2 regions of the Clostridium sp. C1 genome follow, and region 2 is predicted to be linked to the other one. Evidence: a T-box and tRNA genes for the amino acid it is inferred to sense, from the RefSeq annotation. Region 2 holds a T-box; the other holds one or more tRNA genes.
The links. The T-box of region 2 lies ahead of lysS (lysine--tRNA ligase). A T-box ahead of a tRNA ligase gene usually reads a tRNA of that ligase, here a tRNA-Lys.

Region 1 (9,657 bases), 570 kb from region 2:
TGGAATCGGGCATATCACAATAGTAGACAATGATACAGTATCGCTTTCTAATTTAAATCGTCAAATCATTGCTACACAAGATACGATTGGTAAAAAGAAAGTAGAAGTCATGAAAGAAAGAATTTTATCTATTCATCCAGATTGTGATGTCCATACTTTAGAAATGTTTTATTTGCCAGAAAATGCAGATGATATTAATTTGACACAATATGATTATGTCGTAGATGCAATTGATACGATTACTTCCAAAATAGAATTAGCAATGCGTTGTGATCAGAAAACTCCTTTAATAAGTTCTATGGGAACAGGGAATAAAATGAATCCAGCCATGCTAGAAGTGAGTGATATTTATAAAACATCCGTATGTCCTCTAGCTAAAGTGATGCGTAGAGAATTAAAGAAAAGAGGCATTCAACATTTAAAAGTTGTTTATTCCAAAGAAGAACCTTTAAAACCACAAGTATCCAATGAACAAACAAATAAAAGAGTTATACCGGGTAGTACATCCTTTGTTCCATCTAGTGCCGGTTTATTAATAGCGAGTGAAGTGATTAAAGATTTGTTGAAATAGACAAATCTTTTTTCACATTTTTTGCTTATAGGCATATGTTAAATTGAGGTGTCAAAGATGCGAGATCAACTTCAATCTTATATTTATACAGAAAAATTTTTGGCTCAACTTTATCGTCGTGCAGCAGCTTTAGCTTCATCACAGGAAGAAAAAGAGGCATTATTAAGATTTGCGAAAAATGCTGAACAAAATGCTATTTATTTGAATTATTTTTATAAGTTAGAATATGGCATTAATTATGATCCAATGATTCCTGATGTGAATTTACAAGGTGGTTATAGAGCTGTTCTTAATGAAATTTTGAGATTAGAAATCAATTCTTTTTTACAGTATCGTACCCATACTTATAATCAAGGTAATAATGAATTTAGAGAAACAATGAGAGCTATTTCAGATACGAAATTAGGTCATATCCTTACTATTTTAGCAATCATTACAAATCTTAATGCTCCACAAAACAATGGCTAACTCTTAGTTAGTCGTTTTTGTTCTCTTAAAAAGCGACAAAGTCTACTATGTTCATATTTCTTTTGTTTTTTAAAAGTGTTATACTAAAATAGCAAAGGAGGAAATAACATGGGTGTTGTTTATACAAATAATAATTCCAAGAAATATTTCATTATTGGAGGTATTGTTGGAATTATAGTGATTGTAAGTGTTGTTTTATTTTTCTTGTTATCGGGGAACAATAATGAAGGCACATTAAAAGATTTTTATACTTTGATTTCAGAAAAGAAGTATGATGAAATGTATGATTGTATTAGTGAAGAATCACAGAAAAAATATGATAAAGAAACATTTGTGACAAGAAATCAAAATATTTATGAAGGAATTGAAGCTAATCAATTAAGTATTGAAGTTTTAGATGAAGAAGATAACCAATTAACTTATCAAGTTAAAATGAATACAGTTGCTGGTGAAGTTTCTTTTGAAAATAAGACAACAATAGAAGATGATAAGATTGTATGGGATGATTCTTTTATTTTTCCAGACTTAACACAAAATGATAAAGTGAGAGTATCGGAAGATGAAGCAAATCGAGGAAAAATCTTAGATCGCAATGGAAAAATGTTAGCAGGGCAGGGAGAGGCTTACTCTGTTGGGCTTGTTAGAGGAAAATTAAATGGGGAAAATGATTATGATCAATTAGCAAAATTACTATCATTAACAAAAGAAAGTATTCAAAAAACAATGAGTGCTGCTTGGATTCAAGATGATTCTTTTGTCCCATTAACAACAATTCCATCTGATGATACACAACTAGAAAATCAGTTATTACAAATACCAGGAGTACAATTAAATACTGTAGAAGTGCGTAGCTATCCTTATGGAGAAATCACTTCTCATTTAACAGGATATATGCAACAAGTAACGGCAGAAGATTTAGAAAAACATCAAGGAGAAGGCTACACAGAAACGTCAATGATTGGTAGAAGTGGTATAGAAGCTGCTTATGAAAAACAATTAAAAGGAACAAATGGAGCAACTATTTCTATTGTTGATGAAAATGGAAGCACAAAGAGTACAGTAGCCACTCAAGAAAAACAAGATGGACAAGATATTACATTAACAATTGATATCGATTTACAAAAAGATTTATATCAATCATTTGAAAATGATCAAAGTGCTTCAGTTGCCATGAATCCAACAAATGGAGAAGTGTTAGCGTTGGTCAGTACACCATCATTTGATAGTAATGATTTTATTTATGGATTTTCAACGGAAGAATGGGATGCTTTAAATAATGATGAAGCACAACCACTGACAAATCGTTTCCGTTCAACTTGGGTGCCTGGCTCAACGATGAAATCTATCACAGCAGCAATTGGTTTAGAAACAGGTTCATTAGATGCTTCTAAAGATTTTGGTGCTGAAATGAAGTGGCAAAAAGATTCAAGCTGGGGAGATTATTATGTCACAACATTACATGCTCCTAATCCTAATAATTTAAAAAATGCTTTAATTTATTCAGATAATGTTTATTTTGCGAAAGCAGCATTAGAGATTGGAAAAGATAATCTTGAAAAAGGATATCAATCATTAAAAATTGGAGAAGATATTCCTTTTGAATTAGCATTAACAAAATCACAATATACAAGTGATTCATTTGATAAGGATATACAGATTGCTGATAGTGGATATGGTCAAGGACAAATTTTAATGAATCCTGTACAAATGGCATCTATTTATAGTTCATTTATGAATGATGGAAAAATGATGACACCTCATGTTGTGAAATCTACTGAAACATCTGTATGGGCTGAACCATTCTCAAAGAAAACAACGGATGAAATTAAATCAGATTTAATTCAAGTTGTAGAAGATAGTCACGGAACAGCTCATAGCTTAAAGAATAGTCAATTCCAATTAGCTGCAAAAACAGGAACAGGAGAAATTAAAGAATCACAAGATGATACAACAGGAACAGAAATAGGTTGGTTATCTGTTGCTTCTACAGATTCATCAAATCCTATTGTTATTACAACAATGGTAGAAGATGTTAAAGGTCGTGGTGGAAGTGGTTATGTTGTTGATCATGTGAAACAACCATTAATGTCATATTTACAAAGATAGAAAACGGAGAAATCCGTTTTTTTCTTTATAAAATGACTTTACATTTAAATGAAAGATGATATACTAAAAGTAGAGTAAATATTATTTTTCATATTTAAATTATTTTAATGATTTATGATGTGGGAAAGGGTGAAGAATATGAAAAAGATTTTCATAACATTTCTAGGTTTGTTTCTTGTATTAGGAATAAGTGGTTGTCAAAAAAGTCATGTAGATGTTGAAGATGTTGCGAAAAAAATTGTATATTTTTCACAGGATCTACTTCAAGCAGAAGGTAATGAAATAGAGGAAATTCTTCAAAATGTCAATGATGAGTTTAAAAATCAAATGAAAGATAATATCATTAAAGATGTACAAATAAAGGTTTTGGGTAATGTGGAAAATGATTTAAAATCATATGATTTACCTATAACGATACAATCAGTAGCTATAGAAGAAGGAGATAGTCAGATTGTGACAGTTAAGTTTGTGGATCAAAAACAAAAAGAAGGACAAACAGTTTTACAAATGCAGGATGATGGAAAACAAGTCACATATGTGGGGTATAGAAAATGAAGAAAATAGATTGGATATTGATAAAAATACAATGGCTTATTATTTTGATTGCTGGAATCTTTTTATTGTTTCATGGACATAATCATGATTTTGTGATTGTGTTATGGGTACTTTCTGTTGTGTGCAATGCATTTTGGTCAAGAGGATATCGTGTTGCGAATGTAGAATATGCATATAGTCAAATTATTCAACGTTATCCCATCGTTTGGATGGTTTTGAGAATGTTGATTATCGTTATTATATCTATTTTTGTTATAGGATATGTTATATAAAAACATCTCGATTAAGAGATGTTTTTATATAGCGATTTCTTTTAATTTTTGAATTAACATATCGGGTAAAGTTTCAATATTTTCAATAAATAAACCATGTGGATATGTTTTGGTAATCAATGGAGCAGTTTGTATACCAATCCCTATAACATCAATATCTTGATCTTTTTTATATAAGCGGGTTAATTCATGAATATGTGCTACACCATGTGTATCGCCATCAGATAAGACAAAGACAAAGCCTTTGCGATGTCTTTTGTAGGTAGCTAATTTCTTCAAAACATATTCTAAAGCAATATCTTCATGTGTTCCACCAGATGTATGCATAGCATAAATACGATTCAGTAAATATCTTTTTTGGCAATCTTGAAAAGAAATAATTTCAGTGAGTTGAACCTGTGTTTTTCCAAGTGCTTTATGTGCAGAAATACAGAATGGTATTTTTAATGTCTGTAAAACTCTTGCAAGTTCAAAGCAACCTTTCATTGTATTGATAATTTTATCGCCACTCATTGATTCACTTGTATCAACAAGAATATACACACATAAATCTTTCTTTTTTCCTTGTTTATGTGTTTTAAATACACGTCCATCTAAAGAAGCACGATAAAGATTTTGTTGATCTAATTGTCTTCCATATTCTAGTTTATGCTTTGTTTGACTTTTTGAAGCATACATTCTTTCACGCTTAAATAATCTCGCCAGTTTGTTACTTCTGATAATACTTTCATTTTGATTTCTTAAAGCAATAGTACCGTATTGAGTAGGTGTTGTTCTTTCTAAAGGTGATAAAACAATAGATTGTTCAATGGAAGAATGATAAGTTTGAGATTGAAAGCTTTTCTCCTGGTGTTTTCTTTGCTTTTCTTCACGTCTATGAATATCTTGTAGAATTTGATGTTTTTGTGTTTTTTCGGCTTCATTTTCAAGTGATTCAATACGTTGAAATTCTTCATCAGAAAGATCAAGCTGATATTTAGTTGGTGTTTGTTGAGGTGAATTTTGTGATTCACCTTTTTGAAATTGAATTGCAATTTCACTAGACATTTGGGAGAAAAGACTTTGAGAAACACCAGATATTTTAGAACCATTTTGAATTGTATCGAATATTTCTTTGACAGTTTCATCCATAATGGGTTGACATAGATTGAGAATTTCTTTAGCTATTTCTAAACGTTCTTTTGTATGATTTGTCTGTAAACGCCCTTGAATTGCTAATTTTCTTATTTGGATAAAATTTTGTGGAAGATAGTAAGGTAAATAGATGATATTGTCATTTAATTGAAATCTATATCCATAGGTACAGATGACCATGATTTCTTTAATGATTTTATCCATTAAAAAAGTTGTATCGGTCTGTTGGTGTTTTTCTTTAAGAAAAGATGAAGTGATAGCTTGTCGGGCATACATGAGAGGATTCCAAGTTTCTGGAAATTCAATGCCTAAAGCATTTTCAATTGCACCTTCTTCAATAGCTTTTAAAACAAGTGGCAGATTGGTTTGAAAGACGTAATTTGTGATAATAGATTTGAGTTTTCGATAAGACATCTGTTTGTTAAGAAAGTCTTTTGCGGCAGAATTAACTTGGGTTAAAGCTTGAGAAGCTTGAATGTAAGTTTGTGATAAGATTTGAAAATCACAATAGCGTAAACTTGCGAGTTCATGGAACAAAAGTCCTTCCATAAACATCTCATAACCTTGAGGGTGAAAGTGTTCAAGATAATGATAAGGAGCTTTTTCACCAAGAGTGATAGATGCTTGATGATTTTTGATTTGTGAATAACATTGATTGCTTTCATCAATAGTGAGATGAATAGGCATCTGGGCATAAAGAACTGTATCTTTTTTGAGTTTTTGTTTGATTTGTGATGATAACATAGAGATTATTCAACAAATTCATGAACAATGAGTGACATGACAGAAGCAGCAGGCCCATTTGTCGCAAGAATTTGACGAGCATCTTCTAAGTTTAAGATTTCATCATCTTCTTCAGCTAATTCTGAAATAATTGTGACCAGACTTGCACGAATCACATCACCATCTAAATCAACAGTTTTATTAGCCCAGTTCAGCAATGTTCTTAAGTCAATTCTTTGTGTTGTTTCATTACCTTCATTAATAATAACATTATGGAAAGCGTCAAGTAATGATGCCATTTTTGTTGCAGTTGTATCATCAATTCCTGTTTCTTTGACAATAATATGTGCCATTTTGTCGATAGGTAATTGACTGATTTTTATTTTATTTTGAATACGTGATTTATGAGAAAGATTCATTTCGTTTGTTCCAGCATAACCAATATTCATACTTTCACCAAATCTAAAGAGTGGGTGGGCATGAATGATTTCTCCATTGTCTAAAATCTTTTGCTTTGTACCATCTAAAACATCATTTAATGATGAAATGATGTCACTATCAACCATATTGATTTCATCGAAAATAAACATACCACCATATTTCATCATTAAACTTAGAGGTCCATATTCAAAAACAGTTTCACCATTTCTTAAGACATATTTACCAAATAAAGTTGATTCATCAATAGAACGACTTCCGACCATTTTTAAACTTGGTAATCCTAATGCGCCAGCAACACAGAGTAATTTTGTTGTTTTACCAGTTCCAGAAGGACCATAATATAAACATGACCATGTTTTTCCTCTTTGAAAAGATTTAATTAAATCAAAGTCATTTTGATCTAAAAAATGACGATTTTGCATATACAAACGTTCATTATCTTTAATTGATTCTTGAAGAAATAATGGTAATTTCATTCTTTCTTGTGTTGAATAGAGAGGGGTTACATCTAATATAGTATAGGATGAAGAAGATAATGACTGATAGATTTGTTGTTTTGATTGTAAATCTAATAATAAGTGTTGAGGGTCTTCTTGAAATAAAAAGATAGGGGTTAAAGATTGGGTATTAAATGTCATATGAAGATGGTTTAATAATTCTTCAACAGAATCATAATGTAAAGATAAAAAACAATCTTGAAGTTGAAGAATATCTTTTAATATTTGAATCAATCTTTTAGCAATGTTTAAAACGTATTTATAGTGATTTGCATCCCATTCATTAGCATGATGATGTTGGCCCATATCAATGTGACGCCAGTTTTCATAAATATCTTGAAATGTTTCTATCTGATATTGATTATATATGTAATTGATTGCAACGAGTAATAAACGATATAAACTATCGCTTTTTTCATAGGCACTTGCTATAATGAAACGTTGATCTTGTAAAGAATATTCTAAATATGCTTCTTTTTGGTTATTGTGAATAATTTGAAATAATAATGAATGTTCATGAGTAAAAAGATAGACCTGATCATTGTTGTATTGACTATGTACAAGACCCATGATGGCTTTAGCAGTTTCGTATTCATAAGTATAGGTAGTTCCATCAATATAGTCCAGTGTCAGTTTTTCTCCATAAAGAATATGCTCACTATGATAACCAGGGGAAATGGAATAAGGTTTATATTGTTTGAGTTCGTCAAGTATCATATTTTATCGGCTCCTTTTCTTGATACATATTATAACATGAATAGACTATATCACAAATCATCTGCTTATATAAATAAAAAAACGATCTGACGATCGCTTTGTTTTCATATGGTGACCTGTACGGGATTCGAACCCGTGAATGCATGCGTGAAAGGCATGTGAGTTAACCGTTTCTCCAACAGGCCATAAAAATGGCGCTTGAAGTAGGACTCGAACCTACGACCGATCGGTTAACAGCCGATTGCTCTACCAACTGAGCTATTCAAGCGTATGGAGCGGGTGATGGGAATCGAACCCACGTAGTCAGCTTGGAAGGCTGAAGTTCTACCATTGAACTACACCCGCAAAAGAATGGTGCCCAGGGCCGGAGTCGAACCGGCACGGATTTTAAGGTCCGCAGGATTTTAAGTCCTGTGCGTCTACCAATTTCGCCACCTGGGCATATATGTTTATGAATGGTGACCCGCAGGCGACTCGAACGCCTGACCCTCTGATTAAAAGTCAGATGCTCTACCTACTGAGCTAGCGGGTCAAAAGAATGGTGGGGAGGGGCGGATTCGAACCACCGAACCGAAAGGAACTGAGTTACAGTCAGCCGCGTTTAGCCACTTCGCTACCTCCCCGTATATGGTGCCGGCTAAAGGACTTGAACCCTCAACCTACTGATTACAAGTCAGTTGCTCTACCAATTGAGCTAAGCCGGCAAATAAATGGTGGAGGTTAACGGGCTCGAACCGCTGACCCTCTGCTTGTAAGGCAGATGCTCTCCCAACTGAGCTAAACCTCCAACATGGCTGGGATAGCTGGATTCGAACCAGCGCAATGACAGAGTCAAAGTCTGTTGCCTTACCGCTTGGCTATATCCCAACAGTGCTTATTTAATATATCAATTTTTTGGAGTATAGTCAATATTTTTTAAGCGAAAATTTAATTTTTTTCATATTTCACTTATAAAAGGAAAAAAGATGAACCATTGGATTCATCTTAGTTTTCTAATAATTTTTCAATACTTACAAGTTTTACACATAAGACAAAGAGTTCTGTTGCCTGTTTTAATTCATCTAAAGGTGGATATGAAGGAGCAATTCTGATAATGGAATCATGGGGATCATGACCATAAGGGAAAGTTGCTCCAGCATTTGTTAAAATCACACCTGCTTCTTTACATTTTTGTACAATATTTTTAGCACAATCTTCTAGAGCTTCAAAAGTGATAAAATAACCACCTAATGGTTTTGTCCATTTTCCTATTTTTAAATCAGCTAACTCTCTATTAAAAATATCAATAACCATTTCAAACTTAGGTCTTAAAACATCTGCCTGTTTTTCCATATGTTGTGTTAAACTTTCAACATTATGAAAATATTGAGCATGTCTTAACTGATTCAATTTATCATGTCCAATTGACTGAATACTCATATGTTTTAAACTATCTTTTTTGTTGTTGAGTGAAGTAGCCATAGCTGCTACACCAGCACCCGGAAAAGTTACTTTAGATGTTGAGCAGAATTCAAAGACCATATCTGGATTTCCCGCATCTTCACAAGCCTTTAAAATATCTTTAACATGACTTTGTTTATCTGCATATAAATGATGAACAACATAAGCATTATCCCAAAAAATACGAAAATCTTTCGCAGCTGGTTTTAAATGAGCGAATCGATCAACGACTTTATCTGAATATGTAATACCAGAAGGATTGGAATATTGAGGAACACACCAGATTCCTTTCACTGTTTCATCTTCTTGAACATATTTTTCTACTAAGTCCATATCTGGTCCATTTTCATCCATTGGAATGGGAATCATTTCAAAACCAAAATGTTCTGTAATCGCAAAATGACGATCATAGCCAGGAACAGGACATAAAAATTTAATCTTGTCTAAACGACACCAAGGGGTATTTCCTAAATAACCATGAGTATAACCACGACTGATCTGATCAAACATAATTGTTAAACTGGAATTTCCATAGACAATAATATGTTCAGATGTCGTCTTTAACATATTTGCAAAAAACTGTTTTGCTTCATTGATACCATCCAAAATACCATAATTACAATAATCTTTTTGATTTGAAAAATCATAATGACTATTAATAGTATCTAACATGGGCATAGAAAGTTGAATTTGTGAAAAGTCAGGTTTTCCACGTGCCATGTTTAATTGTAAA
Region 2 (9,657 bases):
TTTTTTCATAAATTGGTTTTAAATATACAATCTCACTATTGTAATTATAGTTAGGAATATTAGTGTTTATTCCATTTCGCTGTGCATTTTTTTTCTCTTGTTTTTGCAAAAGACCAACTTTTTCAAGAATCAGAGGGGAATGCGTTGTAAATACTATTTGAATTTTAAACTTTTTAGCACTTTGATAAAGATACTCAATTAACTTAATTTGAGAATAACCATATAAAGTTGCGTCTAATTCATCAATTAACAACATCCCACCTTTATAGTTAGTACCAAATTGTTCTTTTAATCTCTTAAACGACAGCACTGCTAAAATGATTTTACCTATATTACTTTCGCCAGCAGAATTTGTAAAGACATCATGAACATCATCATTTACACCAACAAAAATTTTTTTAGCATCTGCTTTTTCCATTACAGCATTTGCGTTACTTTGTGATTGAATTGATAAAATATTTCTATAATTTTTAATAAAATAATCATTTTCTTCTACAGACAATTTGATATCTATAGATTTAGTTTTCCCTGTTTCTCCTATTGGAAACAATCTTGAAAGACTTAAAAAATATACAGGAAGTTGTACATATCCTGATCCTTTCGATTTACTTTCTGCATTCCAAAATCTAATTGCGTTTGGATTTGTTTTTAACGGTCTAGGAATGCTTTTTAACTCCAATCTATTATTAACATAATAATTTTTATTATAAAAATTTAATGTCCAATTATGCATTCCGGGCACATCAAATATTTGTGATAACTTAAATTTATCTTTAAATTGTGATCTAAAATTATAACCATCTATAGTTTGGCATCCATATAATGGATGATCTTTTTGAGATATAGTAAATGGTTGTCCAATCATCCCCAACAAAGTTGTTTTTTGTGTTGCATTTCTCCCGGCAAGTGCAGTTATATATTTACCCATTTTAAATGATTGATTATCAAATGATCTAAACTTATTAATTTCAACACTTTTTATTATCACTTTACTTATCTCCTATTCATACAAAATATAATTATATTATACATTTCACCAAACAAAATGTCATTAACAATTTATAATATTAAAACAACTAAATTAGTAACGTAAATTAGTAAAATCATTATTGAAATTTATAATATATATCAGTATTCCTTTAATATGTATGCCACTTGTATGCCAGTATCATAAATCTTGCTATGAGAGTTAAATAAAAAAGCATAACAATAAATTCAATATCATTTCGTTTATAGAGATGATTATTGTTTAAGTTATGCTTTTTATTTTTATTATTTATTGAGTTAAAACAATTCAAATTATCTTGATTTTATCACTATTTATTACGAGGTTTCATCTGAGGGAACAAGATAACTTCTTGGATAGATTCTTGACCAGTTAATAACATAACAAGTCTATCAATACCCATTCCCATACCACCTGTTGGTGGTAATCCGTATTCCAATGCTTCTACATAATCTAAATCCATCTCGTTGGCTTCATCATTACCAAGTTCTTTTTCTTTTAACTGATTAGCAAATCTTTCATATTGATCATCAGGATCATTTAATTCGTTGAATGCATTAGCGTATTCATTACCACAGATAAATAATTCAAATCTTTGTGTAAAACGAGGGTCTTCTGGATTCTTTCTAGCAAGTGGAGAAATTTCTACAGGATGACCATAAACAAATGTTGGTTCAACAATTGTTTCTTCCACATATTTTTCAAAGAATTCATTAATGATATGACCATATTCATAGTGTGGCTGTAATTCAATACCATGTTCCTTAGCTAATTGTTTTGCATCTTCAAAAGTCATATCTCCTGCAAAATCAATACCTGTTTTTTCTTTAATAGCATCTGTCATAGAAATACGTTTAAATCCCGGTGCCAAAGAAAGTTGATGTCCTTTATATTCAATATCATATGTACCACAAACTTCTTTTGCAGCATTTGAGATAATTCCTTCAGTTAAATCCATCATACCTTCCAAATCACTAAATGCTTTATAAACTTCAATAGTTGTAAATTCTGGATTATGTGTTCTATCCATACCTTCATTTCTAAATAAACGACCAATTTCATAAACGGCATCCATTCCACCAACAATTAATCTTTTTAAAGATAATTCCGTTGCAATTCTTAAATAATAATTAATATCTAAAGTATTGTGATGTGTGATAAATGGACGAGCAGAAGCACCACCTAAGATAGGGTTTAATACAGGTGTTTCTACTTCGGTATAACCAAGATTATCAAGATAATGTTGAATAGAACGAATAATCTTTGGTCTTGTAAAAGCAATCTTTCTAGCTTCTTCATTCATAATTAAATCAACATATCTTCTTCTATATCTTTCTTCAATATCACTTAAACCATGATATTTTTCTGGTAAAGGACGTAATGCTTTTGTTAAGTGAATATACTCAGAAGCCTTAACAGATAATTCTCCCGTATTTGTGACAAAAACAGTTCCAATAATACCTACAATATCCCCAATATCACTTTTAATTAAAACTTCATAATTTTCTTCACCAATAACATCTTTTCTAACATAAATCTGAATTTGTCCTTCTTTATCTTGAATATGCATAAAGCATACTTTACCTTTACGACGTTTTGTCATAATTCTTCCAGCAACTTTGACTTCAATAGCTGCTTCTTCTAATTCTTCATGTGTCTTTCCTGCATATTTTTCTTTAATATCTTTTGAAAAAGCAGTGACATCAAATCTTTGTCCAAAAGGATCAATACCTCTTTCTCTTAAAAAATCAAGTTTTTCACGTCTAACTAATTCTTGTTCACTAAATTGTCTTTCTTCCATATTTATCTCCTTCCTAATAAAAAAACTCCCATCCACAAGGGACGAGAGATTACCGTGTTACCACCCTATTTTATTTATGTATCACTACATAAACCTTATCAACTCCTATCAGAGTCTAGCCTGTAACGTGGCACACGTTATTTTATCACTTACGATCCAAAATACAGCTCCTAGTCTTTTTTCATTGTTATTATTATCATCCATTTCCACCCACAGGACTCTCTAGTCATACATCATAACAATTACTCCTCTATTCATCGCCTTTTTTCTATACGCATGTATTATATAAATAAACATATTTAATGTCAAGAGATATTCATTTTTAAGAACAGTGTTTGTTGTGGATGAAAGAAAATGTTAGAATATAAAGGGGTGAAAGCATGTATAATCAGACATATTATCAATCTCCATTAGGGAGGTTATTGCTAGTGAGTTATGAAGATTGTTTAGTAGGTTTGTGGATAGAAGGGCAAAAATATTATATGGGAAAAATAAAAGAAAGACCTGTATCAAAGGAAACAGTTATTTTAAGAGAAACAAAAAAGTGGCTAGATGAATATTTTGATGGTTGCAATCCTTCTATTAGTAGATTAAAAATAGCACCAGAAGGCACAGAGTTTCAAAAAAGAGTCTGGCGAATATTGTGTGATATACCTTATGGACAAACAACAACATATAAAGCTATTGCTCAAACAATAGCCAAACAAATGAATAAATCGTCAATGTCTGCTCAAGCAGTAGGTAGTGCTGTTGGACATAATCCTATCTCTATTATTATTCCGTGTCATAGAGTCGTTGGAACGAATGGGAGTTTGACAGGATATGCTGGGGGACTTGAAAGAAAAAGAATGTTACTTGCATTAGAAAATATCAATTTGGATTCAATGAAATAAAAATCTATTTCCCGGGAAATATGTCGAAGATAATATAAAATGATAAATATATGAAAATGTTCATTTTTAATTCAAATTAAAGAGATTTAATAGTAGATATTCATAAATAAAGGGGATAGAAGAATGTTACAGATAAAAAATATACACAAGCGGTATAAAACAGGTGACTTAATTCAAAAAGCACTGGATGGTGTGAGTTTGAATTTAAGAGATAATGAATTTGTTGCAATATTAGGACCAAGTGGAAGTGGAAAGACAACGCTTTTGAATATTATTGGTGGGTTAGATCGTTATGATCAAGGTGATTTGATTATTAATGGAATATCTACAAAAAAATATAAAGATAGAGATTGGGATTCATATCGTAATCATACGATTGGGTTTGTATTTCAAAGCTATAATTTGATTCCCCATCAGACAGTTCTATCTAATGTTGAGTTAGCTTTAACAATATCTGGTATTTCTAAGGCGGAGCGACGTGAACGTGCCAAAAAAGCATTAGAGCAGGTGGGACTAGGAAATCAGGGACATAAAAAGCCAAATCAGATGTCTGGAGGACAAATGCAACGTGTCGCTATTGCAAGGGCATTAGTGAATGATCCAGATATTTTACTTGCTGATGAACCAACAGGAGCATTGGATAGTGATACAAGTGTTCAAGTTATGGAGCTTTTAAAAGAAGTCGCAAAAGATCGTCTGGTTGTTATGGTAACACATAACCCAGAGTTGGCTCAAGATTATGCAACACGTATTGTAGAATTGAAAGATGGAACGATTCGTAGTGATTCTCATCCATATCATGTAAGTGAAAATAAACTGGACAAACCAGAACATAAAAACATGGGTAAATCTTCAATGTCATTTTTAACAGCGTTATCTTTGAGTTTTAATAACTTGCGTACTAAAAAGGCTAGAACGATTTTAACATCTTTTGCGGGATCGATTGGTATTATTGGTATTGCTTTGATATTATCGCTTTCTAATGGCGTGAATCAATATATACAATCTATTGAAGAAGAAACGTTATCAGAATATCCTCTACAAATTCAAAGTACAGGTTTTGATATGACATCCATGATGGTGGATGTTCAAGATAATCAAAATGAAGAAAAACAAGAGGGCGATATTCAAGTATTACAGATGATTACGAATATGTTTTCTAAGATTGGTGCCAATGATTTGGCTTCTTTAAAACAATATTTAGATGAATCCAATACAAATATAAAACAATATACAAATGCTGTGGAATATACTTATAATGTATCACCACAAATTTATAATACAGATACAAAAGAAATACGACAAGTACATCCAGACCAATCTTTTCAATCTTTAGGTTTAGGGTCATCCAGCAGTGGAAACAGTATGATGTCAACAATGATGAGTACCGATGTTTTCTTTGAGATGCCTAGCGATAAGAGTCTATATGAAGATCAATATGATGTCAAAGCTGGGCGCTGGCCACAAAATTATAATGAATGTGTCCTTGTTTTAACAAAGAGTGGTAAAATTAATGATTTGATGTCTTATACATTAGGACTAAGGGATTTTGATGAATTAGATAAAATGGTAGAACAGTTTGCAAAAGAAGAAGATGTTGATGAAATAGAAAATAATCAGTCTTATTCTTATGAAGATGTCTTAAATAAAGAATTTAAACTTGTTAATGCGAGTGATTATTATCAGTATGATGAAAAATATGATCTTTATAAAGATAAAAGAGAAGATCATGATTATATGGAAAAATTAATTCAAAATGGAGAAACAATAAAGATTGTTGGTGTTGTTCAACCTTCTGAAAGTGCCTCAGCAACGATGTTGAAAACGGGAATTGGGTATCCTTATACATTAACAACACATATCATTGAACAGGCACAATCAAGTGATATAGTCAAAAAACAATTAGAAAATAAAGAAATAGATGTTTTAACTGGAAAACGTTTTGATGAAAAAGAAAATAAAGATTTTGATATGAATTCTTTATTTACAATTGATACACAAAAATTAAAAAGTGCTTTTACAATTGATGAAAGTCAATTAACAAAAGGTATGGGAAATCTAGATTTAAGTCAAATAAAATTAGATACATCTGCTTTACCTGCGATTGATATGAATAGTATTTTATCACAGTTAGATGTACAATTTTCAAGAGAACAGATTGAAACATTAAGCCAAGCTATTACAACAGATTTTCAAAAATATATGACAGAAAATAATTTGCTTGATCCAACTCAGGTGCAAACTTATTTTATGAATTATATAGCAACAAACCGTGCTCAAACATTACTTCAACAACAAATGATTCAGCTTTTACAAGAAAGTGGTTTAACAGATCAGTTTGCAACACTACTGCAAACGCAAATGCAATCTATAATTAGTCAATATACAACTCAAATGTCAAAATCTATTCAAGACCAGATCAATGCACAAATGACAAAACAGATGGGTACTTTAGCTCAAAATATGCAATCAGCTATCCAAATCAATCCTGATGTTTTTGCTGAATCTATTCAAATGAACATGGATGAAGAAGAATTATCAGAATTAATGATGTCTTTAATGACAACAGAAACTTCAACATATGAAAATAATTTAAAACTTTTGGGGTATGCCAATTTTGATGAGCCAAGTGGAATTAATATTTATCCTAAAGATTTTGAAACAAAACAGAATGTGATTGATATTTTGGATAATTATAATGCCAAGATGGAAAAAACAGATGAAGATAAAGTTATTTCATATACTGACTATGTTGGAACATTGATGTCATCTGTAACAGATATTATTAATGTTATTAGTTATGTCTTAATAGCATTCGTAGCTATTTCATTGGTTGTATCTTCTATTATGATAGGGGTTATTACTTATATTAGTGTTTTGGAACGTCAAAAAGAAATAGGTATTTTACGTGCTATTGGAGCTTCGAAACGTAATATTTCACAAGTCTTTAATGCAGAAACATTTATTGTTGGTTTATTAGCAGGTGTTTTAGGAATTGTAATTACTTTATTATTGTTGATACCGGGTAATATGATTATTCATTCTATTGCTGGTAATGTTGATGTGAGTGCATCGTTACCAGTAGTTGGAGGAGTGATTCTCATTGTTTTAAGTGTTATTCTTACACTTATTGGTGGTATTATTCCTTCAAAGAAAGCAGCGAAAAGTGATCCAGTATCTGCTTTACGTAGTGAATAGGGATAAGATAAATTCTTATCTCTTTTTTATGCAATCATCAATAGGAAGCTTTCTTTCAATCTTAGAAAAAATAAAAGGATAAAATGATTTTCTTGTATAATGAACATCATAGGGGGAAGTTTATGAGGTCTAAGTTATTATTTTTTGATGTAGATGGAACATTGGTTGATGGCAATAGAGGTATTTTAGAAATACCTGAAGGTGTTATTCATGAATTGAAAAGGATTCAAAAACAAGGACATAAAATATTGATTTGTTCAGGTAGACCTAAAGCCATGATGAATCAACATTTCTTGAAAGTCGGTTTTGATGGTTATGTTCTTGCAAACGGGGGATATGTAGAAATTGACGGTCAATCTATCTTTGAGGGTTGTATGGATTATGATTTATGTATACAGACAGTACAGATGTTAGAGGATTTAAAATGTGATTATATGATTGAAACAGCAAATTCTATTTATATTGATCATAGTTTTCAAGAACTTTATCAATTTTTCTCTACGAGAGGTTTTAAAGATATGTTTAAACGTGATTTTGATAAAGATGAAGTTTTAAAAAGAACCATTAAAATTGAAGCTAATGTTACAAATAAAGATAAAGCACAAATAGAACAATATATTAAAGAAAGATTTAGTTGTGTTATCCATCATGATGAACATGGCAGTGAAAATGCTTTTGAGTTCTTTTCTCCAACTGTTTCAAAAGCTGTAGGTATTCAAAAAGTATTAGATTATTATCACATGAGTCGCCATGAAACTTATGCCTTTGGAGATGGAGTCAACGATTTAGAAATGTTTGAATATTGTGAAGTGGGTGTCGCAATGGGCAATGCAGTTGAATTATTAAAACAAAAAGCAGATTTGATTTGTCGTTCTATTGATGAACAAGGATTAGAACGTATATTAAAAATCTTGTTTCCAGAGGATTAAATGGAAAACTTAATTTTTAGTTTAAATGCAACTGTCCCTGTCTTTTTAATGATGGTTTTAGGAATGGTTTTAAAAAAGATAGGATGGATTCATGAAAGCTTTGCTTCACAACTTAACAGATTTGTCTTTCTTGTTCCTTTGCCTGTTTTATTATTTCAAGATATTGCGACAGTTGACTTTCATAAAGCATGGAATTTTCCGTTTGTTGCTTTTTGTTTTGTTGCCACTTTATTAAGTATTACGATTGCAGCTTTTATTTCTTGTACTTTGACTCAAAAATCCATAAGAGCTGAATTTGTTCAAGTCACATATCGTAGCAGTGCTGCATTATTAGGTGTTGCCTTAATCCAAAATATATATGGTCATTCTACAATGGGACCATTGATGATTATTGGGAGTGTTCCATTGTACAATATTTTTGCTGTGATTATTCTTTCATTTGGACAATCACAAAAATTAGATTTACAATTATTAAAAAAGACATGTCTAGGTATATTAACCAACCCTATTATTATTGGTATTATTGTAGGGGTTATCTGGTCTTTATGTCATTTATCAATGCCTGTGATTTTATCCAAGAGTGTGTCCTACATAGCCAATACAGCAACACCGTTAGGTTTAATCGCAATGGGAGCTTCATTTGAATTGAAAAAAGCCATCAGTCAAATAAAACCTGCTTGTATAGCTGCATTTTTTAAGCTTATTGGCTTTTGTGCTATTTTTCTACCATTGGCTATTCTTTTTGGATTTAGAAATGAAGAACTTGTAGCTATTTTAGTAATGTTAGGTTCAGCTTCCACTGTTACGTGCTTTGTGATGGCAAAAAATATGGGATATACAGGTGTATTAAGTAGTAATGTTGTGATGTTGACAACATTATTGAGTGGTTTTACATTGACGTTTTGGATTTGGGTATTAAGGATTTTAGCTTTTATTTAACGAAAGGAAAAGATACATGGAATATTTAGATATTGTTGATGAAAATGGACAACCAACTGGGCAGGTTGTTGAAAGAGAATATGCTCATCGTCATGGAATAAGACATCGTACAAGTCATGTCTGGTTATTAAGACAACGTGATGATGTAGAAATATTACTACAAAAAAGAAGTTTAAATAAAGATTCTTATCCTGGTTGTTATGATATTTCCAGTGCAGGACATATTATAGCAGGGAGTGACTTTGAAACTTCAGCGTTACGTGAATTAAAAGAAGAATTAGGTGTTGAGGCAACGATTGGTCAACTGCATTATATTGGTACAAGCTATAGTGACAGCTTCCATATTTTTCATAAACAGCCATTTCATAATGTCCAAGTATCACGTGTTTATGTTTTATGGTATGATGGTGAAATGACACTTCAAAAAGAAGAAATTGAAAGTGTAAAATGGCTATCTTTTGAAGAATGTCAGAGGGTTGTTTTTGAAAATTTAATACCGCATTGTATTAAAAAAGAAGAATTAGAAATGATTAAAAAATATTTGGAGGAGAAAGAATGAAAGCATTAGCCAGTGATTTTGATGGAACTTTATATTTTGAAAATGGTGTAAAAGAAGATGATCGAAAAGCTATTCTTGCTTTTCAAAAGCATCACTTATTTGGTTTGTGTACAGGAAGACCATTGATTGGGGTACAACATTATCTTGAAAACTGTATTCAACCAGATTTCTATATTGTCAGTAGTGGGGCTTGTATTTTAGATAAAGAAGGTCATGTTTTATATGAACAGACTTTATCAAAAGCTATCACAAAGACAATTTTTGAACAATATCATGAAAAAGCAGAAGTGTCTATTCAAGCTGATTTTCGTATTTATACATTAGTTCAAAAT

Region 1: it has a tRNA-Lys gene. The T-box ahead of lysS (lysine--tRNA ligase) is inferred to sense a tRNA for this amino acid. The anticodon was not compared.

What each region holds. Positions count from the first base shown of each region.
Region 1 is NZ_CP073631.1:2,455,413-2,465,069, forward strand. Features, by position in the region: gene KEC48_RS13120 (tRNA threonylcarbamoyladenosine dehydratase) at 1-571, shown strand, start outside; gene KEC48_RS13125 (hypothetical protein) at 629-1,039, shown strand; gene KEC48_RS13130 (penicillin-binding transpeptidase domain-containing protein) at 1,148-3,145, shown strand; gene KEC48_RS13135 (hypothetical protein) at 3,284-3,700, shown strand; gene KEC48_RS13140 (hypothetical protein) at 3,697-3,972, shown strand; gene KEC48_RS13145 (vWA domain-containing protein) at 3,997-5,850, opposite strand; gene KEC48_RS13150 (AAA family ATPase) at 5,856-7,484, opposite strand; tRNA gene KEC48_RS13155 (tRNA-Glu) at 7,594-7,669, opposite strand; tRNA gene KEC48_RS13160 (tRNA-Asn) at 7,677-7,752, opposite strand; tRNA gene KEC48_RS13165 (tRNA-Gly) at 7,756-7,829, opposite strand; tRNA gene KEC48_RS13170 (tRNA-Leu) at 7,837-7,925, opposite strand; tRNA gene KEC48_RS13175 (tRNA-Lys) at 7,941-8,016, opposite strand; tRNA gene KEC48_RS13180 (tRNA-Tyr) at 8,024-8,107, opposite strand; tRNA gene KEC48_RS13185 (tRNA-Thr) at 8,113-8,188, opposite strand; tRNA gene KEC48_RS13190 (tRNA-Val) at 8,196-8,271, opposite strand; tRNA gene KEC48_RS13195 (tRNA-Gln) at 8,276-8,351, opposite strand; gene KEC48_RS13200 (PLP-dependent aminotransferase family protein) at 8,469-9,657, opposite strand, start outside.
Region 2 is NZ_CP073631.1:1,888,315-1,897,971, reverse strand. Features, by position in the region: gene KEC48_RS10180 (AAA family ATPase) at 1-988, opposite strand, end outside; gene lysS (lysine--tRNA ligase) at 1,317-2,807, opposite strand; T-box leader at 2,842-3,074, opposite strand; gene KEC48_RS10170 (methylated-DNA--[protein]-cysteine S-methyltransferase) at 3,188-3,700, shown strand; gene KEC48_RS10165 (ABC transporter ATP-binding protein/permease) at 3,824-6,898, shown strand; gene KEC48_RS10160 (HAD family hydrolase) at 7,021-7,827, shown strand; gene KEC48_RS10155 (AEC family transporter) at 7,828-8,766, shown strand; gene KEC48_RS10150 (NUDIX domain-containing protein) at 8,783-9,325, shown strand; gene KEC48_RS10145 (HAD-IIB family hydrolase) at 9,322-9,657, shown strand, end outside.